DNA from 2 places in the Bacillus sp. FJAT-27231 genome. Region 1 is predicted to be linked to the other one. Evidence: riboswitches for the same ligand, from Rfam matches in the RefSeq annotation. Region 1 holds a riboswitch; the other holds the start of a gene.
What was found. Region 1 has a riboswitch for S-adenosylmethionine ahead of AC623_RS07480 (Na+/H+ antiporter NhaC family protein). Riboswitches for the same ligand answer to the same signal wherever they lie in the genome.

Region 1 (7,469 bases):
TTACATGCATCATAGCGGCTGTTAAGAGTGCTGCTAGTGCCGCACCTGCGAGAGCAATAATCCAATGATAAGGTCCAGTTAAAAATAAGGTGAGCGCAAGTCCTGTCAAGATGGAGTTATAGCCGAACAACCCTTGGTTGATGCTTTCCTTATTCGCTCCTCCTATTACTCCAACGATAGTACCTATAAAAGCCGACAGCAGAGCAATGATTCCTAAAGAATAAGAAAATGTGGTGATGGCTAAGAGAATGATAAGTCCAGTAACAGCATTTTCAATGAGCATAACTTGAGATATGCCTTTTAGAGTCGCTATCAGAAAGGAAACCAATTTCCCTTCAGCCCATCGCGTGTGATTAGTATTTTGCACAATAATTCTTCCTTTCCAATTTCTTAGGATTTGCTCCTCTAATATAGAAGCTTTTGCTTTACTGTAAAGTGACAAGTCTATTCTTTCTTGGGTATCTCCTTGTTAGCATTCCTTATTGATAAGAAGATAAAACAAAAAGAAAAGGGTGGTTCCTTTCTATAGGAGCCCATCCTTTTTTGCTTGATCTATGTTTATTTCCTTTTTATTACAAAATATATATATAACCTTAACATATAAGAATTATGATATATGATGGTTTTAAAGGAATCAATATAAGAATGTATGTTATTTGCTGGTTAATTCGACTACATAACTTAAAAAAAGAAAGTTTTTTCCGATAAAAAGTAAATATTTGTAATAAGTAACTATCGAAAATTCAGGTTATAAGGTGCAGAGGCCTATTTTTTAATAGAAATGATAGTGCGGTTGCCAGCGGTTTCTAAGGAATCATTAAAAACGTCATTCCTGCCAAAATAATGGGAAACATGACTATAAATGTAGGCATAGAAACACTGCGTATTTGGGTTCCATGTTCATTGGCTTGGTCCATGGACTAGCAGGAAGCGGCGCTATGGTCCTCTTGAGAATGAGCACTTATCGGGGGAGCGGCCATCTATATCCTCATATTTGGTGCAGGAACCGTCATTGGCATGCTTTTCTTCACGTCTATTGTTAGCATTCCATCCGTGTTAAGCAAAAAATGCAGGACAGTGAGCATGACATTCGGGTTAATAACAGGCATTATCAGTCCTATTTTTTGATAACAATTCGTCTGTAATCTCATTACAAAACCTTTGAAAAGAAAGAACTGCTCTGAATCAGTAGTTTTTATCCGGACATACCATATTTACAATTAGAAGCGTAAAAAAATCCTTAGTCAGCATGCTTCCAGCTTTTCATCATCGTATCGGCCAACTGATGTGCGTTTGGATCATTTTCTTCATACAGCTTACTAATAATATTTTTTTGATCCTCTTCATCATGGTTTTGACTTAGCTTATATGCAGCCTGAACTTCTTGTACTTTTATTTTGAAACCAGTGATGCCCTTTAATTCAGCCTCTAACAACTCAGGAGAAAGCTTGTTCCATAAAACTGGATCTTCACGGTGCCCTTCATATTTATACAGCATTTTGCTAAGCGCTTCTATTAACTCGTCCTTTGGCAATATTTCTGCTTTTCCATATATATGGACAGCTTGATAATCCCATGTAGGGACATTTTCGTGATTGTACCAAGAAGATGATATATAAGCATGCGGTCCCTGATACATAACTAAAACTTCTTTGGATTCCTCAAATGTTCTCCATTGAGGATTACCATAAGCCATATGTCCTGTAATGTAATAGTTACCCTCATCTACATCCTTTTCTAAATATAAAGGAATATGGGTAGCAATGGGCCTGCCCTGTTTAGTGGTAACAAGGGTACCAAATGAATGTTTTTGGATAAATTCTTCAATTTCATCCATAGAAGTTTCTTTAAAATATTTAGGGATATACATGGTTGAACTCCTCCTTAATTGTAATGTGAATGTTGAATGCCGTAATGTGAAGTATTCAACATAACACCCGCTAAAAAAATAGTATTATACAAACTGACATTAAAAAAGGTACAATATTAAACAACTATACATGTCAGAAGGGCAGTAAATGAAAAATACTATTTTTACTTTTAAAAATAACTCTCCTAAATACAAACAAATCTACGAGCAATTTAAATTATTTATTGAGCAAGGTGACATACAGGCTGATGAACAACTGCCTCCTATTCGTCAACTTGCAAACTCCCTTCACGTAAGCCGCAATACCACATTAATGGCTTACGAACAGCTGGTAGCTGAAGGCTATATTCGTGGAGAAGGGCGAAAAGGTTATTTTGCAAATGAGTTGGAGCCTGTTTTGGTTCAGGAAGAGCTGTATTCCCATAATAAAGGGCAAACCGAGCCGGTACCGCCTGTCCTCGTCAATTTCCGGGCCGATGCTGTAGATCAATCTCACTTCCCTCTAAAAGTCTGGAGAAGAATCGCTAACCAGGTATTAGCATTACAAGAGAGCTTTCAATATGGAGAGCCTTTTGGGGAGATATGCGTGCGAGAACAGATTGCTGCGTATTTGTTTCAATCGAGGGGAGTAAAAGCAGAGGCAAATGCGGTTATTATCGGCAGCAGTACCCAGCAGATGCTCATATACCTTGGCCATATACTGAAAGATGATTTCGAAAGTGTCGTAGTAGAGGACCCTGGATATGATGGTGCAAGGGAAGCTTTTCATTTCCATCGCTTTTTGCTTGAAACCTTGCCAGTTTATGAAACAGGAGCCGATTTCACCCAATTAGAACAAATGACATCACGATTAATCTATGTAACGCCTTCCCATCAGAGCCCAATGGGGGTAAGTATGTCCATTCAACAGCGGCAAATGCTTATTCATTGGGCTGCCAGTATACAGGGATATATTATCGAAGACGATTATGACAGCGAATTTCGTTACACACAACGGCCATTTCCAGCTCTTGCTTCCCTTGATGCCACAAGGGTTATTTATCTGGGGAACTTTTCGAAGTGTTTCCTTCCAGGGATCCGTTTAAGTTATATGGTGCTCCCACAACCGCTATTAGATCGTTATAAAAATCACTTCCGTCATTTCGAGAGCACCACTTCACTTCTTAGCCAACTCACAATGGCTAAGTTCATGGAAGAGGGAGAATGGAATCGTCATATTAAGCGTATGCGTCTTGTTTATAAACGAAAGATGCAGCACTTAGTATCATTGTTAAAAAAAGAGTTCAAGCAAAGTATATCTATTATTGGCGAACAGTCTGGTTTGTACTTATTAGTCAAAGTACACACGAATCGTTCAGAAGAATGGCTCATCAAACAGGCTTCCGCTTATGGTGTTAAAGTGTATCCTATCTCACTATACGTCGTTAACAATCATTCTGATCAACCAGTTATTAAGCTTGGTTTCAGTAATCTTTCTGATGAGGAAATCCAACTTGGTATAAGCCTCTTAAAAAAAGCTTGGTTTTAAAAGTCTCAACCTTATCACAGCTGCTGGCATTTGTGAAGACGGATCGAAAGAAGTGCTGGCTTACACGATGGTCCCCAGAGAATCAGTGTTTGTCTGGAAAGGACTGCTGGAAGACATCAAAGAGAGAGGGGGAAGGAAGACGTAATATTGCCCGCAAAGTTCATGTAGCTGACCAGGCAGAGATCTGTGAAGATTGACTTCAAATCGGTTTTATATAAGCAAACTGGAGGTTCTTTTTCTTTTTGTAAAACATATTATTCAGCTTTATTTAAGAGGGGGGATATTATGATTCAAAGTTCTTGGAGAGCATTGGCGTGGATTGGATTATCAGAATTGTGTGCTTTAAGCTTGTGGTTTAGTGCATCAGTGATTGCCCCCGAACTAATTGAAGTTTGGAACCTTAGTTCCAATTCAGAAGCTTGGCTTTCTGCTTCTGTTCCTATCGGATTTGTAATAGGATCATTATTCAGTTCATATTTTGGGGTGGCTGACCGTTTTAATCCCCGAAAAGTTTTCGCAATTTCAGCATGTCTAGGTGCAATATTGAATGCTTCACTTATTCTAGTTGATTCCGCTTTTTTCGGTATTCTACTTAGGGTTTTAACCGGCATAACACTCGCTGGTGTATACCCAGTAGCTGTGAAAATTTTATCACAATGGTTTCCAAAAAATCGCGGATTTGCAATTGGAATCTTAATAGCAGCCTTAACATTAGGGTCATCATTACCTCATTTTGTTGTGATATTTTTTTCTTCGTTAAATTGGAAATTCGTGATCATTTGTAGTTCAATTTTGGCTTTATTATCGGCTCTAGTTGTCGCGTTTATTTTAGAAGATGCTCCAGTAAAATCGAAAAGATTGCCTTTTTCGTTAAAATTAATAAAAAAAGTAGTAGTGAATAAACCGGTAATGCTCGCGAATTACGGTTATTTTGGTCATATGTGGGAATTATATGCGATGTGGACATGGCTTCCTTCCTTTTTGGCAGCTAGTTTCTCAACCTATTCACCAGGAATTCCTCATTGGTTCATTGCGTTATCCTCTTTTATTTCAATAGGAATTGCAGGAGGGATTGGATGTATAGCAGGTGGACTAATCTCAGATAAAATAGGAAGAGCCAATTTAACGATTATTTCTATGCTGATCAGTGCTGCCTGTTCAATAGTAATAGGTTTTACATTTGGACAATTTATTTGGCTAACTCTAATAATCGCCATTGTTTGGGGGATGTCTGTCATATCTGATTCCGCCCAATTTTCTGCAGCAGTTTCAGAAATAGCTGAAGTTGATTATGTAGGTACAGCCCTTACTTTTCAAATGTGTATTGGTTTCCTGATTACTATATTTTCTATTAATCTAATCCCTATTATTCAGAGAATCGTTGGTTGGGAGTGGGTCTTTTCGGTATTAGCGATTGGACCTATTCTTGGAATGGTATTTATGGTCAAATATAGACGTTACGAATAGCTTTTTTACGGAACGCTGTTTACAATTTTTTGTTTATGAAAGTTTGACATAAAACAACCTCCTTTGTTATTTTATAATACTTTTGATGGTTGACTGGAGTAAAAATTTTCAGTAACGTTTATCCTTTTAAGCCCTAATATAATCTTCCATTCGTCATCCAAAAATATCCATAAAAATTTTGTTGATAAAGGAATAAAAATCTTGTAGTCTTTTATTTACTGTGACAAATGAATAAGATATTTTCTTCTTATCAAGAGAGATGGAGGGGCTGGCCCGATGAGATCTCGGCAGCGGAACTTAGTGATTAAGTTGCTGTGCCAAATCCAGCAAGCAAAGGCTTGCTAGATAAGAGGGGTGTTTTATAGATATAAGGCCTCTTCTTGTTGTTTCAAGAAGAGGCCTTTTTTCGGGGCAAAACTGGACAAAAGACGTGCCCTTTTTTATTTTTTGGAGGTGGAACCATGAAGAAAGGAAATCCATGGGCGCTAATCCCATTTGTTGTTTTTTTGATTTTATTTATTGGTTCAGGGGTTATGACAGGTGATTTTTATGCCTTTCCTGTCATTGTAGCCATTGCCATTTCGGGTGCTGTGGCTCTGGCGATGAATCGAAAAGAATCGTTTTCGAGAAAGGTTGATATTTTTTGCCAAGGAGCAGGAAATTTAAATGTCATGCTGATGGTTGTTATTTTTCTCTTGGCTGGAGCCTTTTCAGAGGTAGCGAAAGGCATGGGGGCAGTGGATTCCACTGTTAACTTTGCTTTATCGGTCGTTCCGCAAAACCTGCTTATCGTAGGCTTGTTCATCATTGCCTGCTTCATTTCCCTGTCAATGGGTACATCAATGGGAACGATTGTTGCACTGGCGCCAATTGGAGTTGGGATAAGCGAGCATACTGATCTTGCCATGGCTTTAATAATGGCGGCGATTATTGGCGGTTCGATGTTTGGCGATAATTTATCCTTTATTTCAGATACCACCATTACTGCCACTCGTTCACAAGGTGCGCAAATGAAAGATAAATTTAAGGTAAATTTTTGGATTGTGTTGCCGGCAGCTGTTGTTACAGGCATTATTTTAGGCGCTATCACAATGGGTGAAACGGCACAAGTAGAGCATTTAAACTATAATTGGGTGAAAATTGTTCCTTATGTTTTGGTTATTATTTTTGCGTTAGCTGGAATGAATGTTTTCCTTGTTTTGGCATTAGGGGTTGTTCTGGCCGGAGCTGTAGGCTTAGCGGATGGCAGCTATCATGTAATGAGCTTTTTGCAAAAGATTGGTGAAGGCATGGCAGGCATGTATGAAATCGCCTTTCTTGCGATATTAATAGCTGGAATGGTGGAGGTTATTAAATTTAACGACGGGATTGATTTTCTGCTTCACCTTGTGACACGAAGGATTAAATCAAAAAAGGGTGCTGAATTTGGGATTGCCGGTCTCGTGGGCTTAACGGATTTATCGACGGCCAATAATACGATTGCTATTTTAATCACCGGTCCGCTTGCAAAAAATATTGCTGATCAGTATGGGATTGAGCCGCGAAAGTCCGCGAGTATATTAGATATTTTCTCCTGCTCGACCCAAGGCCTTCTGCCATATGGAGCCCAATTATTGGCAGCTGCAAGTGTAGCCGGAATATCGCCAGTGAGCATCCTTCCATACTCTTTCTATCCAATCCTTATAGGAATCTGTGGAATCATCGCTATTCTCATGGGATACCCGACAAAAAAGAAAGCCTGAACTTCACCACTTTAAATTAATGGGGCCTGTCCTCCAGTTGTTAAAAAAGGTAAAGTATTAGTGCATCAGTCATGGCCTTTGAAAGTATGGAAATTTGGAACCTTAGCTTTAATTCAGAAGCTTGGCTTTCTGTTTCTGTCCCTATTGAATTTATAATAAGATCATTATTTAGTTCATTATTTTTGGGAGGCTGACCGTTTTTAGTCCCCAAAACTTTTTTTAACTTCGTCATTTCTAGGTGTAATACCGAATATCTAACAAGTTTTAATCGATTAGGCCTCTTTCGCTATTCTACTTAAGGTTTTAATTGAAATAACATTCGCTTGTGGGAAGTTTTATCACAATGGTTTTCGAAAATTGCGCGTTTACAATTGAAATCTTCATAGCAGTATTAACATTAGGGGCATCACTATCTCATTTGTTCAGCAATCGGGCGCTTTCCTGTAGCAGGGATTAGCGCTTATTTCCATTTTAGGGCCAGATTGTTGTAGACTATCTAGACGAGGCAGTTGAAGTGAAGAGGATATAATTAAATAATCTGATTTATATGAAGGAGACATAATGTTGGATGCAAAATGTATTAAATTCTATGAATTCGGTAGTCCTAGAGATGTAGTAAGAGTGGAGTCTAAAAGTATTCAGCCACCAAAAGATAATGAAGTCCTTGTTCGAATGTTAGCTCGCCCTATCAATCCATCTGACTTAATACCGATTAGAGGGTCATATTCTCATCGGGTTTCTTTGCCAAATATTCCGGGATATGAGGGAGTTGGTATAATAGAAGACGTCGGTCCTTTAGTTTCCCATCATTTTATTGGTCAACGTGTTCTACCTTTGCGAGGGGAAGGTACATGGCAAGAGT
Region 2 (7,469 bases), 220 kb from region 1:
CTTTTGGGGAGCAATGTTGTTCATTTTAGCTTCGACAACCGATTGGATTGACGGCTATTATGCAAGAAAGCTGAATTTGGTCACAAACTTGGGCAAGTTTTTAGATCCACTCGCAGATAAATTGCTTGTTTCGGCAGCACTAATTGTGCTCGTCGACTTTAATTTGGCTGCTTCTTGGATCGTCATTATCATTATCAGCCGCGAGTTTGCTGTAACGGGACTGCGATTAATTCTAGCGGGAGAGGGAGAAGTAGTAGCAGCCAATATGCTTGGAAAAATTAAGACGTGGGCACAAATCATTGCGATTGCCGCTTTATTGCTTCACAATGCTCCATTTGAGTCTCTAGGAATTCCATTTGCAGATATTGCTCTTTGGGTTGCGGCATTCTTTACTATTTGGTCTGGATGGGATTATTTCTATCTTAACCGAGGCGTGTTTAAACATTCAAAATAAGAGAAAAAGCTGTTCCGAAGTAAAGAGTCTCGTCATCTATAGGATTTAACGTCTAACACGATGCTATAGAGAAGAGGCTCCCACTGTTGGAGCAGCTTTATTTTTAGGAAAGCCCTGTTACAGGGAGTGCTAATAATGGATGCATTCTCAAATTCCTCGCATTTAAATGAAGAGGGGGACGATCATGCCTTGTGTACATGAATTCGGCATACTGGATGCGGTTGATAGCCGGAAAAACTACGATGATTATGATCCTCAGAAATACAATTGTATTTCTGTTGATGATGATCTTATCTTTGATTTAAATGAACAATTAGCAACGATGAAAACCTACTTTCATTCGCTTAATCGTCCAGAATATGGATTAGCTTATTGTGGGATAACGATTATTCCGCCTGAATCTTTATCCTTGTTTTATGATGTAGTGACATCCTCAACGTCTTTTAACGAATCCGCCGGTCTTAATGAGCTGGCCTCGAAAATTATACGGGCTGCAAAAGAAAAGAGGTATATGATACATTATGGGATTTGAACTTCATGCTAAGTTCATTCTTTGTTAGATTAGCAGAGGGGTAGTTTTGAGAAAGTCCTCATACATAGCGTTTCCCTTGATTATTATCAACTATCAACTTTAGGAAAGAGAAGGGATGAGAAGAATGAATGCAGAAATTATTGCAGTTGGCTCTGAGCTGCTGCTTGGACAAATTACAAATACAAACGCCCAGTTTCTTTCCCAGCAGTTAGCGGAAATCGGCATTAATGTTTATTACCATACCGTGGTTGGCGATAACGGCAACCGTGTCCTTGATGCCATTAAGGAAGCTGAAAAAAGGGCGGATTTGCTGATCTTTACAGGGGGGCTCGGTCCAACAAAAGATGATTTAACAAAAGAAGTCATTGCTTCTCATATCGGCCGTCCGCTCGTATACAATGAAGAGGCACTAAAGAGCATCGAGAGTTATTTTATTAGAACAAAACGCCCTATGACACCAAACAATAAAAAGCAGGCGCTCGTTATGGAAGGAAGTCTTGTTCTGCCAAACGATCATGGCATGGCGCCAGGAATGATGGTAAAAGGAGAAAACCATTGTTACATACTTTTGCCGGGACCGCCTCGAGAAATGCAGCCGATGTTTACTCAATATGCCAAGCCAGCCTTGTTAGATGTACTCGAGAAAGTGGAGAAGATTGAGTCACGGGTTCTAAGGTTTTTTGGTATCGGTGAATCTGCTTTGGAAACAGAAGTGGAGGATTTATTGCTTGCCCAGCAAAACCCAACGATTGCGCCGCTTGCGGGAGATGGAGAGGTAACACTCCGAATTACAGCCAAGCATGAGTCAGAAGAGACGGCCTTGCAAATGATCAAAGAAGCAGAAGAAAAAATTCTTCGTCGGGTTGGTGACTATTTTTACGGATATAATGATACAACGATTGCCCGGGAACTAGCAGAGCGCTTAAAGGAAACGTCTCATACGCTGGCAGCGGCTGAAAGTTTAACAGGAGGGCTGTTCCAAAGTGAAATGACAGCTGTTCCGGGAGCAAGTACTTTTTTCAATGGAGGCATTGTCTGCTATTCTAATCAGGCAAAGGAGAAGCTTGTAAATGTGAAAAAAGAAACACTTGCAAGTCATGGAGCTATTAGTGAGGAGTGTGCTCTTGAACTGGCAGAGAACGTCCGCCAGCTTCTAGACGCTGACTTCGGTATTAGCTTTACAGGTGTGGCTGGACCTGATGAGGCGGAAGGACAACCGCCTGGCACTGTTTGGATTGGGCTTGCTTCCAAGTATAAACAACCAAGAGCGTTTAAGCTTGACTTGGCAGGGAGTCGTGCTGGAATCAGAAAACGTTCCGTTAAATACGCATGTCATTATTTGCTAGCGGAACTTGCTGAAGATAAGTGAAAAAATTCCGAATATTATTGACTAATCTGATCAATAAGCTATATAATGAGAAACAAGGTTTAGTCATGACTTAATTAAATATAAGTACTCTTATTGAGAGCGGCGGAGGGATTAGGCCCGATGAAGCCCGGCAACCTTCAGACAATTGTCTGAGACGGTGCTAATTCCTGCAGGTAGACGAACCTGAAAGATAAGAGGAGGATCCTATAACAAACCCTCTTCTTCATAAGAAGAGGTTTTTTATATTCCTCGAATCACAAATATTTTATTAAATACATTAGGAGGGTTTGACAATGACGAACAACTGGAATAAAGAAACGATTTTACTTCACGGGGGACAGGTGCCTGATCCGGTCACGGGTGCACGCGCTGTTCCAATTTATGAAACGACTTCTTTTGTTTTTGAAGATACGGATCATGCCAATGCTTTATTTGCTTTACAAAAGCCAGGAAACATCTATACACGTATTACGAACCCAACAGTAGACGTGTTTGAAAAGCGTGTCGCTCTCTTGGAAAAAGGGGCAGCTGCCGTAGCGCTTTCTTCTGGAATGGCAGCTATCTCTTTTTCAATCTTAAACTTGGCCCATGCCGGAGATGAAATTGTAGCGGCAGCTAATTTATATGGAGGTACATACAATCTTTTTGCTAATACGCTTCCTAAATACGGAATTAATGTAAAATTTGTTGATTCGACTGATCCGGAGAACTTCCGCAAAGCGATTACACCAAAAACAAAAGCCCTTTTTGGTGAAATTATCGGTAATCCATCTTTAAATGTGTTGGATGTAGAAAAAGTAGCAGATATCGCTCATGAAAACGGTATTCCGCTTATCGTAGATAATACATTTGCTTCACCATATGGTGCTAACCCGCTTACAAGAGGAGCAGATATTGTCGTTCATTCTGCTACGAAGTGGATCAGCGGCCACGGAACAGTTATTGGTGGAGTAGTAGTAGACGGAGGAACGTTTGACTGGAATAGTGAGAAGTTTCCTGGCTTTACAGAGCCAGACGAATCCTATAACGGACTAAGATTTGCTGACCTTGAAGGACCAGCATTCGCTATTAAACTACGTGTTCAGCTGTTGAGAGATTTCGGCCCTTCTTTAAGTGCTCATAGCGCATTCTTGCTGCTTCAAGGATTAGAGACGCTGCATTTGCGTATTCAACGTCACCATGAAAATACACTTGCGATTGTAGATTATTTGAACAATCATCCGGCGGTGGAGTGGGTATCTCATCCAAGCCTTGCAGACCATCCATCCCATGAATTAGCGAAAAAGTATTTAAATAATACATTTGGCTCGATCGTCGTGTTCGGTATTAAAGGCGGACGGGAAGCAGGCAAAAAAGTGATTGACAACATTAAGCTTTGGTCACACGTAGCCAACGTTGGGGACGGCAAATCATTAATTATTCATCCGGCTTCTACAACTCACCAGCAGCTAAGCAGTGAAGATTTAGCAAAGTCAGGCACAAAAGAAGAAATGATTCGTTTGTCAATTGGATTGGAATCGACAGAAGACTTGATTGCTGATTTAAATCAGGCGATTGAAAAAGCAACGGGCGTAGCGGTCGAGGGCTAATAGGAACTAGAGTAAAATAGAAAGTTTTATAGGCTAAACATTATCTTCTCCTGCTTCTTTATGATAAAATAAAGAGGCAGGAGTTACTTTTTTCTTCTCTTTTTTCCGCTATCTCTTCTTCTTTTTTTCTAGTTTTTTATCCTAATTCTTTTTTCTTTCGGAAACAAAAAAACCGAATAAATGTTCGCTTTTTGCTTGAAATTATCTCAATAAAGAGGTATAGTTAGTATAGGTTCTGAAACAACATGTCTACGTGCATTTATTTAATAGATTGCCAATTTTAAGGAGGAATTTTAGTGAACGATCGTCAAGCAGCATTGGATATGGCCTTAAAGCAAATTGAAAAACAATTTGGTAAAGGGTCTATCATGAAATTAGGAGAACAAACGGATCGGAAGATTTCCACAAGCCCAAGCGGATCGCTCGCTCTTGATGCAGCACTTGGTGTAGGTGGTTATCCACGCGGTCGTATTATTGAAATCTATGGTCCGGAAAGCTCTGGTAAAACAACTGTAGCACTTCATGCTATTGCTGAAGTACAGGCATCTGGCGGTCAAGCTGCTTTTATCGATGCGGAGCATGCGCTTGATCCTGTATATGCTCAGAAACTAGGAGTGAATATTGATGAGTTGCTCCTTTCGCAGCCAGATACAGGGGAACAGGCACTTGAAATTGCTGAAGCTCTTGTACGCAGCGGTGCTATCGATATCCTTGTTATCGATTCAGTCGCTGCTCTCGTACCGAAGGCGGAGATCGAAGGGGAAATGGGGGATTCCCACGTCGGTTTACAGGCGCGTTTAATGTCACAGGCTCTTCGTAAATTGTCTGGTGCCATCAATAAGTCCAAAACGATTGCGATCTTTATTAACCAGATTCGTGAGAAAGTCGGAATAATGTTTGGAAACCCTGAAACAACACCTGGAGGACGTGCACTAAAATTCTATAGCTCCGTCCGTTTGGAAGTTCGTCGTGCGGAAGCATTAAAACAAGGGAACGAAATTGTAGGAAATAAAACAAAAATTAAAGTAGTGAAAAATAAAGTAGCCCCTCCGTTTCGTGTAGCGGAAGTCGATATCATGTATGGAGAAGGAATCTCCAGAGAAGGTGAAATTATCGATATGGGTTCGGAAGTAGATATTGTGCAAAAAAGTGGTGCATGGTACTCATATAATGAAGAGCGCGTAGGGCAAGGTCGTGAAAACGCTAAGCAGTTCTTAAAGGAAAATCCGGCTATTCGCCAGGAGATTATGATGAAGATCCGCCAGCATTATGGGCTGGATGCAGATTTTGTGGAAACGAATGAAGAAGAAGCAACAGAGGAGTTTAGCTTGCTTGACGAATAATCATGAGGAGCGGTGTCAAGGGGACATCGCTCTTTTGTTTTTATCTGTGTAGGGAGAAAGCAGTTGCTGGGGATGAAACCCTTGACAAGAAATTTTCACAACTATAAAATTGAGATGTATATTTTACATTTTTTTCTCTTAAAAATGGAAATTAGAAGCTGTATATTGAAATGTTGACACAATGTACCAGCCGACATGTTAAAAGCATGACAAAAGTTCATAGCAAGAGGAGGTGAAAGGATGGAACCCATTACAATCATCTCCATTTTGCTTGGCCTAATCGTCGGTGTAGTTGTTGGCTATTTTGTTCGAAAATCCATTGCAGAATCAAAGATTGCAGGAGCTAAAAGTGCTGCAGATCAAATTATTGACGATGCGAAACGTGAGGCAGAAGCGCTAAAGAAAGAGGCCCTGCTTGAAGCAAAGGATGAAATTCATAAGCTTCGTACAGACACGGAACTAGAACTTCGTGAACGAAGAAACGAATTGCAAAGACAAGAGAATCGTTTGTTACAAAAGGAAGAGAACCTCGACAGAAAAGATGAATCGCTTGATAAACGCGAATTGCAGCTTGAGAAAAAAGAGGAGATTCTTGCTGAGAGACAACAACATATTGAAGAGATGGACAGCAAAGTGGAAGAGATGATCAAAAAGCAGCAGGCGGAACTAGAAAGAATCGCCAGTCTCACTCGGGAAGAAGCCCGCTCCATTATATTGGATCGGACGGAGCAAGAGCTTGCACACGATATTGCTATAATGACAAAAGAGCAAGAAAACCGAGCCAAGGAAGAAGCAGATAAGAAAGCGAAGTCAATCCTTTCTCTTGCCATTCAGCGCTGTGCGGCCGACCATGTGGCAGAAACAACTGTATCCGTTGTAACATTGCCAAATGATGAAATGAAAGGCCGTATCATCGGACGGGAAGGTAGAAATATCCGTACGCTGGAAACGCTGACAGGTATTGATTTAATTATTGATGATACACCGGAAGCCGTAATCCTTTCAGGGTTTGATCCTATTCGTCGGGAAACTGCCAAGCTGGCCCTTGAAAAACTTGTACAAGATGGACGTATTCATCCAGCTCGTATCGAAGAAATGGTCGATAAGGCACGCAGAGAAGTAGATGAACACATTCGTGAAGTCGGTGAACAAACGACTTTCGAGGTAGGGGTTCATGGCTTGCATCCAGACTTAATCAAAATTTTAGGGCGCTTGAAATATCGTACAAGCTATGGTCAAAATGTACTGAAGCATTCGATGGAAGTCGCCTTTCTTACTGGCTTGCTGGCAGCGGAACTTGGAGAAGATGAGACGCTTGCCCGCCGTGCCGGCCTTCTTCATGACATTGGCAAAGCAGTCGATCATGAGGTCGAAGGAAGCCACGTAGAAATTGGAGTCGAGCTTGCGACGAAGTATAAAGAACATCCGGTTGTTATTAATAGTATTGCCTCTCACCATGGTGATACTGAGCCAACTTCTATTATTGCTGTACTCGTGGCTGCTGCTGATGCACTATCGGCTGCAAGACCGGGTGCCCGCAGTGAAACGCTGGAAAATTATATTCGCCGATTGGAAAAACTCGAGGAAATTGCTGAATCCTATGACGGTGTTGAAAAGTCATTTGCGATACAGGCTGGCCGCGAAGTGCGAATTATCGTGAAGCCTGAACAGGTAGATGATTTACAAGCACACCGACTAGCACGGGACATTCGGAAACGAATCGAGGGAGAACTTGATTATCCAGGCCATATTAAAGTAACAGTTATAAGAGAAACGCGTGCTGTGGAATATGCGAAATAAAGCGGTGTGATCAATCACACCGCTTTCCCTATGGGGAAATAAAGGCGAAGAAAGGAATTTATATGAAGATTTTATTTGTAGGCGACGTTGTCGGGTCTCTAGGGCGCGACATGATTAACCAATATTTACCGAGACTGAAACGTAAATATCAACCAGACTGGACCTTTGTCAATGGAGAAAATGCGGCTTCGGGGCGGGGGATAACAGAAAAGATTTACCGTCAATTTTTAGTAGATGGAGCCGATGTCGTCACTCTCGGTAACCATGCTTGGGATAATAAAGATATTTTTGAGTTTATCGATGACGCAAACGCACTCGTCCGTCCAGCTAATTTTCCTGAGGGTACTCCGGGGAGCGGTTTAGTATTTGTTAAGCGTGCCGG

Region 2: another riboswitch for S-adenosylmethionine. It lies ahead of AC623_RS06465 (O-acetylhomoserine aminocarboxypropyltransferase/cysteine synthase family protein); the one in region 1 lies ahead of AC623_RS07480 (Na+/H+ antiporter NhaC family protein).

What each region holds. Positions count from the first base shown of each region.
Region 1 covers NZ_LFZU01000001.1:1,575,112-1,582,580, forward strand. The annotation lists gene AC623_RS07460 (urea transporter) at 1-367, opposite strand, end outside; gene AC623_RS07465 (FMN-binding negative transcriptional regulator) at 1,241-1,870, opposite strand; gene pdxR (MocR-like pyridoxine biosynthesis transcription factor PdxR) at 2,019-3,398, shown strand; partial or broken gene AC623_RS20960 (transposase) at 3,418-3,592, shown strand; gene AC623_RS07475 (MFS transporter) at 3,684-4,865, shown strand; SAM riboswitch class I at 5,110-5,217, shown strand; gene AC623_RS07480 (Na+/H+ antiporter NhaC family protein) at 5,327-6,607, shown strand; gene AC623_RS07485 (zinc-dependent alcohol dehydrogenase family protein) at 7,172-7,469, shown strand, end outside.
Region 2 covers NZ_LFZU01000001.1:1,355,118-1,362,586, forward strand. The annotation lists gene pgsA (CDP-diacylglycerol--glycerol-3-phosphate 3-phosphatidyltransferase) at 1-454, shown strand, start outside; gene AC623_RS06455 (hypothetical protein) at 639-986, shown strand; gene AC623_RS06460 (competence/damage-inducible protein A) at 1,111-2,355, shown strand; SAM riboswitch class I at 2,443-2,552, shown strand; gene AC623_RS06465 (O-acetylhomoserine aminocarboxypropyltransferase/cysteine synthase family protein) at 2,649-3,944, shown strand; gene recA (recombinase RecA) at 4,241-5,287, shown strand; gene rny (ribonuclease Y) at 5,528-7,087, shown strand; gene AC623_RS06480 (TIGR00282 family metallophosphoesterase) at 7,150-7,469, shown strand, end outside.